DNA from 4 places in the Pontibacillus sp. HN14 genome. Region 2 is predicted to be linked to each of the others. Evidence: riboswitches for the same ligand, from Rfam matches in the RefSeq annotation. Region 2 holds a riboswitch; each other region holds the start of a gene.
What was found. Region 2 has a riboswitch for S-adenosylmethionine ahead of LQ226_RS15690 (methionine ABC transporter ATP-binding protein). Riboswitches for the same ligand answer to the same signal wherever they lie in the genome.
Positions count from the first base shown of each region.

Region 1 (4,183 bases), on a different contig from region 2:
ACACTGCTTCTGCATCACTATTGTAGTTGGTGTTCGTGTTCACGTCATACGTATAAAGATTGCCGTTATGATCTTGTATGGCTTCAATGCCAGCTACTTTAATGTTGTTTGAAAGAAGGAAGGACTCGTATGATTGGATAATGGGATCACTATACCCTTCAAGAATTTCAAACTTTGCGCCACCTGTTTCTTCAGATCCGGTTGGGCAATAGAGATCGTCAATCGTGCACGCATCAGCCGGGCACAATTCAAAGCCTTCAGACGTATCAACTTTTACTGCATAAAGGAATTTTCCTCCGACGAATTCGTGACGAACGATATAAGGTTTAGGAGCTTCGATATATTGCTGTACAAGCGTAATGCCGTCGACAGGTTCTTCAAATGAATCCCCGTACACATATTCCTGAAGAGCTTCAATAGAATGGAACAGCTGAACGCCTTGCCCTTTGCCGGCACGATTATGCTTTGTAATAAAGGGTGCCAAGTCCAGCTGTTTGGCTGCTTCAATAATTTGATCTTTCCCGACAGCTGTGATGGTCTTCGGTGTCGTAATCCCTTCTTGGTTTAACGCCATATACTGATTTACTTTGCTGAGCTCAAGTCGCAAAGCACGGCTTCCATTTACAACCGTACGATCGTGGCGTTCGAGCCAGGCCAGAACAGCTTCTGTAAACTCCGGTGCGAAGCGGTGATCCCGAGTGTGAGAGGATGCGCTCATTCTATTGTAAAAGATGCCTTCTGGTGGTTCCTTTGAGAGATCAATCGTTCCCTGATCTAAATGCCATAATTCAAAAGGCAATTCTAGTTCTTCTAAGCGGTTCGTTAAATGATCTGTCCATTCATCATTTTCGTGTAAGACGTAAATCTTTGTCATTGTGGTACCTCCTTGAAGTGTGTGCGTTTCTCTTCTACGAGTGGCATAACATCACGACTGAAGCGCTCCATTTCTTCTAGCTGCGGGGAGCATTGAAGAAGGAGAAGGTCGAGCCCAGCTTGTTCATATTGAAGGATGCGCTCAGCGATCGTTTCTGGCGTGCCGATGAGCTTCGGGCGTAGTCCTCGGTTAGAGACCGAGTAATCTTGCAGGTCTACTTGTTGCTCAAGCTGCGACTTACTCGTGAAATCCTGGTAGCCTGCATAGGCCCCTGAGTCTTTCACGTTTGTGATTCGATTTAATTCTTCAAGCGCTTCTTCTTCTGTATCTCTGCAAATGACGTAAGCGGCCATTCCAAACGATTGGAGCGGTTCATGCCCGCTTAAAGATCGCCGTTCTTTCATATCGTTAATCTTTGTTTTTATTTCATCTACGGTGCCGCCGTGCATGACGTAGGCGTCGCAGTGATTTACGATGGTTTGTTTTCCTCTGTTGCTCTCCCCACCTGCATATAGTTTCGGATAAGGCTTTTGGATAGGCTTTGGATGAAGGTGCGTGTTCTCGATAGAATAGAAGTTGCCGTTATAGCTGACGGGTTCTTCTTCAGTCCAAAGGGATTTTAAAACCGTTAAGAATTCATCGGTTCGGTCATATCGCTCATCATGAGCGGTAAAGGAGCCTCCGTACTGTTTGGCTTCTTCCTCCCACCAGGCGGAAACGACGTTTAGTGTGAATCGGCCACCTGAGATCCTGTCAATATTGGCGGCCATCTTAGCCGTGATGGCTGCATTGTGAAAGTTTGGCCGGACCGCTGCCATAATCTCCGTTTTCTCTGTCACAGCAGCCAAAGCTGCTGCAGTCGTCCAAGCTTCTAAGGAATCCTGATCGGTTCCTTTAATATCATTTAAATACAACTCTGCAATAAGCGTTGAATCAAACCCTAATTGTTCGCCTTGTTGCACGACCTTTTTCGCATAATCGAATGTAGGAGGCATACTCTCATGCTCCACATTACGCAACCAGCCGCCAAAGATCGGTAACCAATATCCGTATCTCACCTGACTCAGCTCCTCTTTGTAATAGTATATCAGATTAAACAACCCTAGTTACTCGGAATTAAGAAAAAAGCGTCTAAATTCCTTCTATATATATGAAGGAATGATTGAAAAAACCCCTCTACTTGTCTGATTGACGAGAAGAGGGGTTGTAAGGGTGTCCCGCTCTCTCATCTTGTTTGGAATTGGCACGGTATTCACATCAGAACCCGTTGCCGAGGTTTCAAAGGGCCAGTCCCTCCACCTCTCTTGATAAGAAGAGTTAATTTTCGAAATTTTTGTTGGTTATTATATTACGCTGTTGTATGGAAGATGTCAATAAAAAGGAAGTCCAATCTTTCATATTAGACGTTCGTATATTTTCAAGTACTGCTCCTAGGTATAATTTCCTATTCAAAATGGGGTCTTCCTTCCTGATTCAGGATGATGAAATGTTTGATAAACTAATACTAAGGAAATATTTTTTCAATTTTCTGCATCTTCGTTGATCACATACAACTAGTCCACTATGGTATGGAGGAATCTGGGTGAACATTGGGAGAAGAATTAAATACGTAAGGCAATTACGTGGTTTATCACAGAGTGAACTTAGTGTTGGAGTTGTTTCAGCTACTCACCTTAGCAATATTGAGTCAGGTAAGTACGTTCCGTCGAAGGATATTCTTGTGCTCTTTGCAGAACGGCTTGGGGTGGAGGAGGACTACTTGTTTAATTACGATCAGAAAGATCAGACGATAATTGATCTGATAGTAGAACTGAAAGGTGCGGTCATTATTGGTGATGCCCCTAGAGTAGGGAATCTGTTAGATCGTTTGGAATCTTTAGAGAAGCAAGTCGTTAAGGGCATGTATACTGAATTGCTATATGCACTTATTAAAGGAGCCCATCTAATGAAAACAGGAGGCAATTCAGATGAATTGTCTTCGATTCAGCTATTAGTTAATCTTTATGTAAAAGAAGATGAGAAGATAGACGATGCGGTGCTTTTGTCGTTCTATGATTACTATTACGGCTTTTATCATTTTCAACATAATCATTTACAAAAAAGCTTAAAACACTACAACAGGCTCGTAGCGCAAACTCATGATGAATTAGAAAAAGGCCTATTCTTCTACAATATCTCCTTGTTGCATAAGCACAACAGAGAGTATTATAAAGCGATTGATGCAGCGAAAGAATGCCTTGATGTGTTCCAAAAAAAGCTCGAATGGGATCGGTTAGGCGAAACGTACAACATGATCGGGGCTATGCATTGGGAGATGGATGAGTGTGAAACGGCAATGGAGTATCTCCTTAAGGGGGAGAAGATTGTTTCCATCACGAACAATGAGAAGTTAAAAAGCCGCATTCATCATAATTGTGGACTGATTAATAAACAACTGGGTGATTACGGGGCGGCCATCTATTATTTCAGGAAGTCGATAGAGACTAAAATAGAGAGTGGAGACCTGCACAATATCGTTCTTCCCTACCGTTCCTTAATCGGAAGTTTAATAGACCGTGATAAGATTGAAGAAGCTAAACTCGTTCTTGATCACGCACGCGAGCATTGCCAGTCTGAACAGGATCAGTACTTTTTAAAAGAATTAGAAGCCTTTATCTTTGAGAAAGAGGGAAGATTTGAAGATTTTGAACGCTGCATGAATGACTTAATAAAAGAATTAGAAAAACGCGACTACCACTTTAAATTAAAAGGACTCTATGAACGGCTTGGTGATTATTATTATAAGAATAGGAAATATAAATTAGCTGCTTCTTATATGAAGAAAGAAATTCAGTTAAGCTCCGTCTAAGCCATGTAGTGGAGTCCATTTAAGTGGATAACTATAAAGCGTTGCAAAACTTTCCCGTAAAACCGGCAATTTTATTGAGTGTTTTTGTAATGTTTTGTTTTATCTCTTTATTATTCAAAATAATCAAAAATTTATGTATGATGTTTATAGATTATTCAAGGAGGGCTTATCGTGAAAAAGTTAACTACTGTAGTAGCAGCTATTCTATTGACGCTAGGTTTTGGGATCTTTCAGGGAGGATTCGATATGGCTGGTGAAGAGTCTGACGTAGCCGGGTTAAATGACGAAGAGGTAGTTAGCTAAAGTCTCCCCCTTTAGCTAAGAATCAACTATAAATTATAGAGCGCATAAAGGGACGCATGGTTCATAGTCAGGGTGGATCTCTGAAATGAAACCAGTCCCTTTTTTGTTGCTCAGCTTCATTCACGTGAGTCTATAACTACTGTTGATCAACAGTAGTT
Region 1 is NZ_JAJOLR010000003.1:321,227-325,409, reverse strand. Features, by position in the region: gene LQ226_RS12840 (ATP-grasp domain-containing protein) at 1-874, opposite strand, end outside; gene LQ226_RS12835 (LLM class flavin-dependent oxidoreductase) at 871-1,932, opposite strand; SAM riboswitch class I at 2,097-2,188, opposite strand; gene LQ226_RS12830 (helix-turn-helix transcriptional regulator) at 2,457-3,722, shown strand; gene LQ226_RS21000 (hypothetical protein) at 3,894-4,025, shown strand.
Region 1: linked by a shared signal. The riboswitch ahead of LQ226_RS12835 (LLM class flavin-dependent oxidoreductase) and the one ahead of LQ226_RS15690 (methionine ABC transporter ATP-binding protein) in region 2 are both predicted to bind S-adenosylmethionine.

Region 2 (4,183 bases):
CTTTTTCCAAATCTTCTGAGCCAGAATCTTCTGAGCCATTGCTACTTGAGTCCTCTTCAGCTGATCCACAAGCTGCAAGTGCGAAAATAAATAAAGCACTAAGGAATAACGTTAAAAACTTCTTCATTCTTTTTCTCTCCTTTTTATCGTTTATCTAATTTATTTGATATAAAATCTCCAACAAATTGGAATAGGAATACAATAATGACAATTAATATCGTTGCTAAGAAGACAACATCGAAATCCCAGCGCTGGAACCCTTTAAGGTAAGCCAGGTCTCCAAGGCCACCGGCTCCAATAACTCCGGCCATGGCTGAATAGCTAATTAAATTAATAGATGTTACCGTAATCCCCGAAACAAGGGCTGGCATCGATTCCGGAAGCAACACTTTAAATATAATCGTCGATGTCTTAGCTCCCATCGATTTAGCAGCTTCGATCACTCCCTTATCTACTTCTTTAAGAGCTATTTCTACGAGACGACCGTAGAAAGGAGCTGCACCAATAATTAAAGCTGGAAGCGCCGCATTCGGCCCTCTAATTGTCCCAATTAAAAACTCAGTGAAAGGGAATAAGAGTAAAATTAATATAATGAACGGAATCGCTCGAAACACGTTTACAATCGTAGCGACGATAAAGTTCAATGGTTTATTTGCCCATATGTTCTGCTTTGATGTTAAGTAAAGCAGAAGACCAAGTAGCAGTCCTAATATAAAGGTCCCTACTACTGAGAGAGCAGTCATATATAAGGTTTCTTTCGTAGCAGTGACAAGATCTTCTATATTAGCGTTTGGAAATAACTCATGAAACATTATGATTCACCTCAACTTCGACAGACGTTTCTGATATATACTGGATGGCTTTCTTGATATCTTCATCTGTTCCATCGATGTGAACAAACAGAGTTCCATAAGCACCCTTTTTAGTCTGAGTGATCTTCCCTTGCAAGATATTAAAGCTTACGGAAGGAAACTCCCTCGATACTTCACTAATGAGAGCCTGATTGGTTTTCTCACCCACAAAGTGCAAACGAACGACTTGCCCAGTTTGATACTCAGCTAGCATCGTTTCCATGGTGTCATCTTGCTCCTGGTCACCCATTATTTGCTCTACGAAGCGTTTCGTAACTTTCTCTTTAGGATGAAGGAAGACGTCTAATACATCCCCTTCTTCCACAACCTTTCCTTCTTCCATGACCGCGACCCTATGTGAAATTTTACGAATAACGTGCATTTCATGAGTAATGAGGATAATCGTTAAATCTAACTGTTCGTTAATGTTTACTAACAGATCTAAGATTTGATCCGTTGTCTCAGGATCTAAGGCAGAGGTTGCTTCATCACATAAGAGAACTTTTGGCCTGTTAGCCAGCGCCCTGGCAATACCGACACGTTGCTTTTGACCCCCGCTTAGTTGTGAAGGATAAGCATCTTCTCTTCCTGTTAAACCGACGAGTTTAATCAACTCATCTACACGCTCTTGACGCTCCTGTTTTGGTGTACCTGCTATTTCTAAAGGAAAAGCAATATTCTCTCTGACAGTGCGAGACCAAAGAAGGTTAAAGTGCTGAAATACCATTCCAATTTCCTGCCTTGCTTTCCGTAACTGTCCTGCTCTAAGGTTGGCTATGTCTTCCCCGTCTATTACAATCTCACCGCTTGTTGGATCCTCTAGTCGGTTAAGCAAGCGAATAAAAGTACTTTTACCAGCACCGCTATATCCGATTACTCCGTAAATTTCTCCTTTTTCGATGTTCAAATTCACATCATCAACCGCTTGAACTTGGTTTGTACCAGATTTGAAAACTTTCTGTAAATTCTTGATTGAGATCACGGTTGTTCCTCCTTTTCAAAAGCAATAACGCCCAGACCCTACCCTCTTCAAATATGGGTCCCTAATAAAAAAACCTTCCTATCCCACACGAGGACAGAAAGGTTTATCTAAACCGATTCGTCCTCTCATCTGTCTAAGCTATGCTTAGCAGGATTTGGCACCTTTCAAACAAAGTTTGATGGTTGCCGGGCTTCAAAGGGCCAGTCCCTCCACCTCTCGTGATAAGAGTAAAATCCTTTATTCAATTAACGCTTTAACTCTTTTAAGTCTAGAAAGAATTCTAGCATGCGCTTTAACATTCAGTCAATATAAAACTTTCACTCAATTCGTTTCATTCAGAATTTACCCACTAAACTCTTTACGCGAGCGTCAACCTACACAATAATCACTTTCTACTACATAAATATAAAAAAACGTTTCCCAAAGAGAGGGAAACGCAAATCACGTCAACTCTCTTATCACCCAAAGCTTTCGCTTCGCAGGAATTAGCACCGTTCCTAAAAAACAGGATGGTTGCCGGGTTTCAAAGGGCCAGTCCCTCCACCTCTCCAGATAAGATCTGAAATCGATATAAAGTTAGGATATATGTTAGCATGGTGGTAGTTAATGAGTCAATATTTATAGGTTAAGGAGGCAAGCAACATGAGAGCACCTCACTTCACACTTCCAGCTACAGATGGTAGTCAATATGAGTTGGAACAAGATTTAGGTAAAGTAATCGTTCTAACTTTTTTTACTTCGTGGTGTCCAGACTGTTCAAGAGACCTTCCAAAGAAAGAACACTTTTATCAGTCCTTAAATCGAAATGAAGTCAAAATGATGACGATTAATGTAACCGGAAGAGAAAGAAACGCTGAAGAAGGTATTGCGTTTGCTAATAAATTTCTGTCTCAACCTACCTTGATTGATCGAGGACGTGAAATTTATGACCTTTACGGATGTACAGGCGTCCCTACAACTGTAGTTATTAATCAGCAAGGGATGATTGAAGCAACCTTTGGAGATAAAGCAGACGTAATGGAAGTCATGAAAACCATTGGTACATTACTGTAGTTCTACAGAAGCTACAGACACGATTCGCCTAATTATTTCTCGGGAAATCATCTTTCGCCAATAACTGCAGACATACAGAAGAGGCTGTCCTATTGGACAGCCTCTTATTATAGCTGATAATAATTCATTTTTTCATAGAGATAAGGCACTGAGTGAAATGCATACAATTTCTCGAGCGTCGTTCCTTTGCGAAGTATTAAAAGACATGGGACACTTTCTATTTGGTATTCCCACATAAAATCTGGGTGAACGGCTGCATTCAATTCACTGAGAGGGACTTCTTTTATCGCCTCTACTGTCTCCAACATCTTTCTTGCCAAATGACAAGTCCCACAAAAGGGGCTATGAATAAAAAGAAAATCAACATCATTTTCACTTTGAGTGAACTGGTTTAAAGGTTGGTCAGATACTGTTTGCAAAGAAAACCACCTAACTATGTTAAAAAAATAGGATCAACCGATATACTTCTGCTTACTAAAGCTGAAGCTAACTCTGCTTCTGGAGTAGCAGCCACTTCTCTAAATGAACGATCTATATAAATATGCTCAGCATGAGGAAGTTCGAAAGAGAGTTGCTTTCGTAACTTGTGACCTGAATGGTCTTCATCAACTAGTATAAAGACGTCTTTATGATCCAGGTCATAGTCCAAAATAAGCTGTTCTAGCCGCTCTACCCCTAATGTTCCATTTGTGCATATAATCTCAACATCTTCATTAATTACTTTTTGAATCTGCTGTTTATCAGTTTTGCCCTCTACGATAATCACTTTTTCAAGTGCACTGATTTCGTTCATCGCAACCACCTGTCTTTTTTCCAACGTAAGTGTTTCTTATTACTATATGTGATTTGGATTATAAATTCTCACTTCACCGCAAAAATAATAAAAAATAGGCCGCTATTGATATAAATAAAATTCCTGATGATGAACATATAGATAAAGAAATGGCAGTGGAGCCCCACTGCCATTTCCCTTAACACCAACCGTTTTCTTCATCACAATCTACATACTTATCAACGCGAGAAGGATCACTTGTCCCTCTCCACGATTGCTTCTGTTGCTTGTGCTTAGTGGTGTTCGTAACCTTCGCTCCCGGTACTGTTGCAGACCGAGTTCGTGGTGCGGAAGACTGACGATTATTCTCCATCTTAGTTCACCCCTTGTGCTTAAGGTGTCCTACGATTGAGGATAGTATGATGCCAATATTAGTCTTCAGCAATCATTTCTTGATATTTATCAGCTGACATTAATTTCTCAATTTGCGACTGGTCAGATGGTTCTACAATAACCATCCAAGCT
Region 2 is NZ_JAJOLR010000005.1:148,579-152,761, forward strand. Features, by position in the region: gene LQ226_RS15680 (MetQ/NlpA family ABC transporter substrate-binding protein) at 1-127, opposite strand, end outside; gene LQ226_RS15685 (methionine ABC transporter permease) at 144-812, opposite strand; gene LQ226_RS15690 (methionine ABC transporter ATP-binding protein) at 802-1,833, opposite strand; SAM riboswitch class I at 1,956-2,061, opposite strand; SAM riboswitch class I at 2,286-2,392, opposite strand; gene LQ226_RS15695 (TlpA disulfide reductase family protein) at 2,476-2,886, shown strand; gene LQ226_RS15700 (thioredoxin family protein) at 2,994-3,305, opposite strand; gene LQ226_RS15705 (ribonuclease M5) at 3,320-3,679, opposite strand; gene LQ226_RS15710 (DUF2553 family protein) at 3,858-4,031, opposite strand; gene gcvH (glycine cleavage system protein GcvH) at 4,090-4,183, opposite strand, start outside.

Region 3 (4,183 bases), on a different contig from region 2:
CTGAAACATACCGAGCCGACTTACATAACGATAAGAGATCAAGAGTTTGAGGTTGTGCCTGCTTTTGATTCAACGCTTGATTATATTGAGTTTATGGAAGAGAACCCATTAGAGAGTAAAACAGAAGCTTACGCGTCAAAGGTCGTTAACCCTTTTCGTCAAGAGGAGTTTGGTGATACACGGGGAGGGGACGTGCGACCTCCGAAGAATATTGATGCACTCAGGAAGTCAGTGCAAAAGTTGGACTCGAGTTATGAAGAGATCGTCCATTACATTGAAGAATCTTTAGAGAAGTCTGTGGAACGCTTTCAACTCGATCGTCCTACAAAGATCTATGTGTTCCCCTTTAATCCCGATCAGCTTTCTCTTATAGATGAAATGGACGGTGTCTTAGCTCATACTACGGATGCACTGGTTTGGTTCGAGATCGATCCTGAACATTATACAGAGGAAGCCCTCTCTTACACAATGGCCCATGAATACCATCATCTAGCCTATTACGAAATGCATCCAGAAAGACCAGTTGATTTGGTCGAGGAAGCCCTTGTAGAAGGGGAAGCCGATGCCTTTGCAGAAGGGATTTACCCCGAAGCTGAGTTTCCTTGGACGAGAGAATTGACGAAAGAAGAAGAGACGGAAGTCATAAACTGGGTGAACGAAAGAAGGTATACCTATGAAGGTGAGGATTTAGTAGAGTTCAGAGACGGCAATGAGAGGATTCCAAAATGGGCGAATTATAAAATAGGCCTTATGATCATTCAGGATTTTATAAAGAATAACCCCGATGTAACGGTAGAAGAGTGGACCAAAATGGGACCAGAAGAAATCCTAAAGGGAAGTCGTTTTGCTGATGATTTTGATGGAGTGTAAGGTGCTATATAGAAATGATAGATAACAAGAATAAAAGCAGCCTGATCACAGGCTGCTTTTTCTCATGTAATCCCCTTTACGGTAACTGAGGGTTACTATTTTTTGCTTCTTGTAATTTTGGTTTGCGGTACCCGCCAGCGATGTCGGCTTTCTTAAATTCTTTAGAATAGATTACTTCTTTCGCCGCTGATGTATCGTTCTCTCCTCCGACAGGCTGGTATTGTGATCTCTTATACATTGATCTCATCCTTTCTGTTGGAATTCGTTGTACATTTATAGCCTTCCCGCTGAATTTTTGGTTGAAACATCTCTTTAATCATTTCTTTTATATGCTGGTCCATAATTTCAAGAAATACTTCACGATCGCCTTTACAAATCTAAATGGGGTTAGGACCAAACCGGGTAACACAGAGACTTCGTTGTCATTTGATCTCGTTTCTTCTTCACCGATTACGTAAGCCCTCCCTTACATTTTGAGTTCGTAAAATCGTTTCACAATAGGACGAATGATGATTCGTACCATCAATAAAGAAAAGAGAAGCGTTTGCCCAATTGTTGAAGCATCGAGGGAGACAGAAAGGACAAAGGCAACTGCAATCATGCCATCCATAATCCAATTAACCGCCTCACCAGACTTAGCATTAATCAGGATATTCCGCTCATCATTCTTCTCAATCTCACTACGCTTTTCACCACTTGCTGTTGTTGTATCTTTTCTGCTTCGTATGTACATTTCAATGGAGAGGCCCGCTAATGCAAAGCCTAGTCCCGCTACTCCAAAAGGAAGGTCGTCATTCACGATTCCTGTGATAAAGGTACCGATCCCGATTCCTGCTAATACAATCGTTAGAATTAAATTCCGTACATGCTTAGTGTTCATTTTCATCATCCTCTTCAAATATAAATAGATCTTCAATGTGAACATTTAAGACTCTGGCAATCTTGTAGGCCAGAAGAACAGATGGATTATATCGCCCCTTTTCTAATGAAATGATGGTTCTTGACGAGACAGAAACGATGTCTGCTAATTCTTGTTGGGTAATGTTCGCCTCTTTTCGAAGGCTTCTAATATGGTTTTTCAAAAAGTGATCACCTACATAGGATGTGAAGTTTATTTCATGTGAAGCTAACTTCATATTACAACTAGTGGTATTTACAGTCAATAAAAGAAAATAAAGGATTTAAAAAGATTTCCATCTTTATGCACTTCATTGAGTCGACTTTAAAAATATTAATAAAGACGTAAATGCAAAAAGATCAGGAAAATTACAACTATATTGACAATTAAATCAAAGACTAGTAGAGTAATAAAAAAATATTCTTATCCAGAGAGGTGGAGGGACTGGCCCTTTGAAGCCTCAGCAACAGGTCGAAGATGACACTGTGCTAATTCCAGCGGGTGAACCATCCTGATCGATAAGAGCTTTCGTTATTGTCAGTTAAACGCACTCGCATGAGAGTGCGTTTTTTGTATGTTCACCCTACTAAAGTTAGGGGGAATGAAAATTGGAACATCAGTTTAAACGGGAAATGAAAACAAGGCATTTGGTTATGCTCTCCCTTGGGGGTGTAATTGGAACAGGGTTGTTCCTAAGTTCTGGCTATACGATTCACCAAGCTGGGCCCCTTGGAACGATTCTCGCTTATGGTATTGGAGCTCTTGTAGTGTATTTGGTTATGCTCTGCCTCGGGGAGCTATCGGTTCAAAATCCGGAGACGGGCGCCTTTCATACATATGCCCACAACTACATAGGACCAGGAACCGGGTTTACCGTTGCTTGGCTGTACTGGCTGACCTGGACTGTTGCATTAGGCTCTGAGTTTACAGCAGCTGGCTTATTAATGCAGCGGTGGTTTCCGGATGTTAGCGTCTGGATATGGAGTGCTTTTTTTGCTGCTTTAATTTTCAGTTTGAATGCTTTTAGCGTGAAGTTTTTTGCAGAGGCTGAGTTTTGGTTCTCTTCTGTAAAAGTTGTAGCCATTGTTCTGTTTATCCTTATTGGATTTGGAGCGATGTTTGGGTGGGTCACGGTGACGAATAGCGAACCCACTTCTGTGTTATCAAACTTTACAAGTCAGGGGCTCTTTCCTAACGGGGTGACCGCCATATTGATGACCATGCTAGCGGTAAACTTTGCCTTTTCCGGAACAGAATTAATTGGAATTGCAGCAGGAGAAACGGTTAATCCGTCCAAAACGATTCCGCTAGCGATCCGCACAACACTTGTCCGTTTAATTCTCTTTTTTATCGGGACGATCGTTGTCCTCTCGGCGCTGCTACCAACGGATGTGGCTGGTGTGGTAGAAAGTCCGTTTGTTGCGGTTCTTGACCGGATCGGCATCCCGTATGCAGCGGATGTGATGAATTTCGTGATCTTAACAGCAATATTATCCGCTGCGAACTCAGGGCTCTACGCATCTGCGCGCATGCTTTGGTCACTTGCGGATAAAGAAACAATCTCGCCTGTCTTTGCTAAGTTATCAAGTAGGGGAGTACCTCTGATCGCGATGACCTTTAGTATGATCGGCGGGGGCCTTGCGTTGTTGTCTAGTGTGATTGCGCCGGACACGGTGTATATTGTTCTGGTATCGATATCAGGCCTGGCTGTTGTAGTGGTGTGGATGAGTATCAGCGCCTCGCATTTCCAGTTCAGAAGAGCGTATCGAAAAGCAGGGCATAAAGAAACTGACTTAGCCTACAAAGCGCCATTTTATCCAGTAGTTCCGATTGCGGCATTTACTCTGTGCTTGGCTTCATGTGTAGGGATTGCCTTTGATCCGACGCAGCGAATTGCCCTTTACTGTGGCATCCCGTTTATTGCCTTATGCTATGGAAGTTATTATGTGAACCAATTTATGAAGAAAAGGAGAATAAATCATGTCAAAACCTCTCAATCGATTAAATCCCATTGAATCCTTATTAAGCCGTCAGGATGTCCTAGTGCTCGATGGAGCCTTGGCGACGGAATTAGAACGGTACGGCTGTGACTTGGATGATCCATTGTGGTCGGCTCGTGTATTGCTCGAACAGCCTGAGGCGATTAAGCAAGTACACGCTGATTATTACCGTGCAGGTGCGGATTGTTCCATTACGGCAAGCTACCAGGCAACGGTGGACGGCTTCGGGGGAAGAGGTTTCACAAAAGAGGAAGCCCTGTCGCTGATTCGAAAAACGGTTACGCTGGCTACAGAAGCCCGCGATAAAGTACTAGAAGAAGACCCCGACCGGGAGAGACCGCTCGTAGCAGCGTCTGTTGGTCCATACGGTGCCTATCTTGCGGATGGTTCAGAGTACGTCGGACAGTATAGCATT
Region 3 is NZ_JAJOLR010000001.1:71,560-75,742, forward strand. Features, by position in the region: gene LQ226_RS00330 (DUF2268 domain-containing putative Zn-dependent protease) at 1-870, shown strand, start outside; gene LQ226_RS00335 (YfhE family protein) at 947-1,108, opposite strand; gene LQ226_RS00340 (hypothetical protein) at 1,337-1,750, opposite strand; gene LQ226_RS00345 (helix-turn-helix transcriptional regulator) at 1,740-1,952, opposite strand; SAM riboswitch class I at 2,189-2,293, shown strand; gene LQ226_RS00350 (amino acid permease) at 2,401-3,783, shown strand; gene mmuM (homocysteine S-methyltransferase) at 3,749-4,183, shown strand, end outside.
Region 3: linked by a shared signal. The riboswitch ahead of LQ226_RS00350 (amino acid permease) and the one ahead of LQ226_RS15690 (methionine ABC transporter ATP-binding protein) in region 2 are both predicted to bind S-adenosylmethionine.

Region 4 (4,183 bases), on a different contig from region 2:
TAGAAATGTCACTCTTTAATGCCTTCGACCTTACAAAAAGTTAACATGCATTTAATATAATATCAAAGGTTATTTTTTACATAAATAGTAAATTAAAAAAGCCTGTCCTCGGTATCCTCCTTTATACTCACCAATTCTCAACCTTCTAAACTATAAATTCTACTTTAGCCAAGTGAAGCGTGCCAGACACCCTTTCGTGTTGTAAAGCACCGCAGGGTGTCTGACACGATCATCTTTTTCCGTTTTTTGTTAAATGCTCTCGGGTGTTCTACTATATAATAAGGAAGAGAGGAGGTTGGCTGTTGTCTGGTATTGGGCTTTTAGGTGTGGTGTGGCTCCTTTTGATTGTTGGGCTCATCGTTTTGTTCCTAGTATCCTTTACGTATTTCCTTAGGAGAACGTTTCAAAAAAATGTCGGCGATCGGTTGGAACGTGTGGAGAAGAAAGTGGATGGGTTGACGGAAAAATTTCAGAAGAAATGACATGGGGAATATATAATAGGAGAGAGGCAGGAGCCTCTCTCCTTTTGTGTATCCGTTATTATACATTAAACACTTCAGCAAGATGCTGACGAAGTTCTGTCATATACGTATCGATATCAGGGTTTTTGATTACATCAAATGCGCCAAAGCTCTTCAGTGGTTCCATACCGACGTATTTCTGCATGTTATGAAGATGATCAATTGCTCCTTCGAGATCTTGGCCTTTAAAGAATTCTTCGTCTTTACTGAACGCATCTTTTGGAGCGTTCCATGTTGTAGAGAACATGTACTTTCTTCCGGTCATCAGGCCACCTTCTCCGTACTTACCTCCACCGCCGAAGAAAATACCTGGTTCATAAACTGAATCCATATAAGTCTTTGTTGCACCAGGAAGGCTGAACCAGTACATCGGTGTTTGAACAACGATGGTATCAGCCCATTTGAATTTTTCTTGTTCTTCTTTTACATCGTAGCCTTCACTTACAACTGTTGTTTTGACTTCATATTTTGAAGAGAGCTTGGTTACAATTTCATCATAAAGCGTCTTATTCAAACGTCCCTCAGCAATTGGGTATGGTTCGTGTCCATTTATAACTAGAATATTGTTCATCTTAAACATCCTTTATCATATAGTTTTATTGTTCGAAAACCATCGAACTGTTTTAAACTATAGCACCCTATTAAGTGGAATGCAAACAAAAAAAGAACCACCAAAAAATGGTGGTTCTCCGAACACGCTATAAATCTTCTTCATTTACTTTTCCGATCGCGTCGAGTAATCCAGGGAACTTTCCTTCAATTTCTTCTGTCCGTATGGAGTAAAAATGCTCCTTTCCTACAATTCTGGCCTGGATAAGCCCGGCTTCTCGTAATACTTTTATATGATGAGATACGGTTGATTTCGGTAATTGAAGTTGAAGCGTGTAATGGGTACAGTTATTCTCATGCGTGTCCCGAAGACACCGGATAATCTTAGCTCGGTTCGGTTCACTCAGGGCCTGCAAAACTTTTGTAAACGTTACGCTTTCAATTGGTGGATGATAAGGTATTTTCATAATTCATATTGTATCGATTATCATACTTGAAGGCAAGACAGTGGACTCTTGATAGTTGAAAAGGGTCCTGTGTACTGAGAGTCTTTTAGAACCTTTTTTTAACAATATGCAATTTTGTGGCATAGCTTCTTCAAGAGAAGGGTATTCCCTTTACATAATTAAAAAAAGGAGAGAAGAACCATGCCAAAAGCATTATCTGGGAAATTGGCCTTATTTATGTTAGCGATCTTCGTCGGGCAATTACTCGCGCTTTTAATTGTCGGCTCCATAGAAGGACTTCTAACGATTGTCACCTTCTCACATCTTACACGCTACACAGCGATTATCGGTCTGATCGTCGGGGTTGCAGGTGTCTTACAAGAAAACGGAAAGGGGAGAATCATTCCGATTTTAACCCTTGTACTAAGTGTTGCATTAGCAGCCTTTAATGGCTATTTAATGTTTATCTGGGGATAACCTGTGAAAAGAAATCCGTAATTGTCAGAGTCGCAGTCGTTTCATAGCTCACTTAACGATTATTAAAATTTTTAACTAAAAAGTTTGAAAAATCCTTTGACATTTTTATGATACACTTGTAACATATGGATTAACGAAAAACACATATGCATACAATCTTCTTATCCAGAGAGGTGGAGGGAATGGCCCTTTGAAACCTCGGCAACGGATCCTGATTAACAGGGCACCGTGCCAATTCCTTCAAGCATACGCTTGAAAGATGAGAAGAGACGGATCTACATATACGTAAATCCCCTCTTCTTATTTTTTTAAGAAGAGGGGATTTTTTATTGTCCATAAGGGAGTGAAATGGACCGGATTTAGCTATAAAACCAAGTTATCATATCTGTTTTATCAGTATTAAAGGAGGCAGGCAGCATGATCGAGTTACACAATATTGAGAAAGTGTACCATAAGGATGAACAAATCATTCGAGCAGTCGATGGAGTGGACCTATCAATTGATAAGGGAGCTATTTACGGCGTAATTGGATTTAGCGGGGCGGGGAAAAGTACACTCCTTCGTTGCGTCAATCTCATTGAGCGCCCTACATCTGGAGAGGTGAAGTTAGACGGGGAGGACCTGACCAAGTTGCCAAAGGCAAAACTAAGGAAAGTCAGGCGGCGTATTGGCATGATCTTTCAACATTTTAATTTGCTAGAATCGAAAACCGTCTATCAAAACGTTGCTTTCCCCTTACTTCTTGACGGACAAAAAGGGAAACATGTGGAAGCTAAAGTGAAAGAGCTTCTCGATTTTGTTGGCTTAGCTGATCAAGCAGGGAAATATCCAGATGAACTCTCCGGCGGTCAGAAACAGCGTGTAGGTATTGCGCGCGCCCTTGTCCGGTCTCCTGAAGTCCTCTTGTGTGATGAGGCGACTTCGGCGCTTGATCCTCAGACGACGGATGCGATTCTTGATTTGTTAAAGGAAATTCGCGATCAGTATAAGATTACGATTTTAATGATTACCCATGAGATGGGAGTCATTCGTGAGATCTGTGACCGGGTTGCTGTAATGGAGGGAGGAAAGGTGATCGAAGAAGGATCGGTCTTTGATATTTTCTCTAGTCCCAAGCATCAGACGACAAAGAACTTTGTGAGTTCGGTGATGAACGATAAGATTCCGGATTCGATTCTAGAGGCTCTAGACAGTACCCGCCATGTGTACCGGATTACGTTCTTACGGGAAAAAGCATCTGAGCCCATTCTCTATAGAGCTGCGGCTCAGCACAATGTTGAAGTGAATGTGTTATACGGGCAAATAACTGAATTGCAAGGTGAACCATTTGGAAGTCTGATTGTCGAATTTATTGGAGGAGAGAAAGAAATTTTTAAGGCCCTTCATACAATCGGGCAATCCGTTACATTGAAAGAGGTGACAAGAAATGCAAGTTGAATTAGCTACATTTTGGCCAAAGATTTTAGAGGCAACACAAGAGACTGTCGTTATGGTAGGCATCGCTTTACTGTTTGCGGTCGTAATTGGATTACCCCTTGGGATTTCTCTCGTTGTAACGAGGAAGAATGGACTGCTAGAGAATGGCCCTCTATTTACTGTATTAAACGGCGTGGTGAACTTCTTCCGTTCAATTCCGTTCATTATCTTGCTTGTTGCTATTCTACCGATCACTCGATTTATTGTCGGTACTTCAATTGGGACAGCGGCAGCCGTGGTGCCCCTTGTATTCTTCTCAGCGCCTTATATTGCAAGGCTCGTTGAGAGTAGTTTGCTAGAAGTGAATCCAGGGGTTGTAGAAGCAGCAGAATCGATGGGAGCCACACCCTGGCAAATCATTCTACGCGTATTTTTGCCAGAAGCATTAAGCTCTCTCGTGTTAAACATCACGATCGCAACAATCGGCCTTGTCGGAGCATCGGCGATGGCAGGTTTTGTAGGAGGCGGTGGTCTTGGAGATTTAGCGATTGCCTATGGGTACCAGCGCTTTGAGACAAACGTCATGATCATAACGGTGATCCTGTTGGTCATCATTGTTCAAACCGTTCAAACATTAGGAAATTACGTATCAAAAGCAGTTCGTAGACGATAAAAGGAGGAAATTACATATGAAAAAGTGGATTGTATTCATCGCAGTATTAACAACATTAGGAGCGGCCCTTGCAGGGTGCGGCAGTACGGAAGCAGAAGGGG
Region 4 is NZ_JAJOLR010000001.1:6,176-10,358, forward strand. Features, by position in the region: gene LQ226_RS00040 (DUF4083 family protein) at 303-482, shown strand; gene LQ226_RS00045 (NAD(P)H-dependent oxidoreductase) at 541-1,092, opposite strand; gene LQ226_RS00050 (ArsR/SmtB family transcription factor) at 1,220-1,537, opposite strand; gene LQ226_RS00055 (hypothetical protein) at 1,718-1,993, shown strand; SAM riboswitch class I at 2,152-2,259, shown strand; gene LQ226_RS00060 (methionine ABC transporter ATP-binding protein) at 2,411-3,430, shown strand; gene LQ226_RS00065 (methionine ABC transporter permease) at 3,420-4,082, shown strand; gene LQ226_RS00070 (MetQ/NlpA family ABC transporter substrate-binding protein) at 4,099-4,183, shown strand, end outside.
Region 4: linked by a shared signal. The riboswitch ahead of LQ226_RS00060 (methionine ABC transporter ATP-binding protein) and the one ahead of LQ226_RS15690 (methionine ABC transporter ATP-binding protein) in region 2 are both predicted to bind S-adenosylmethionine.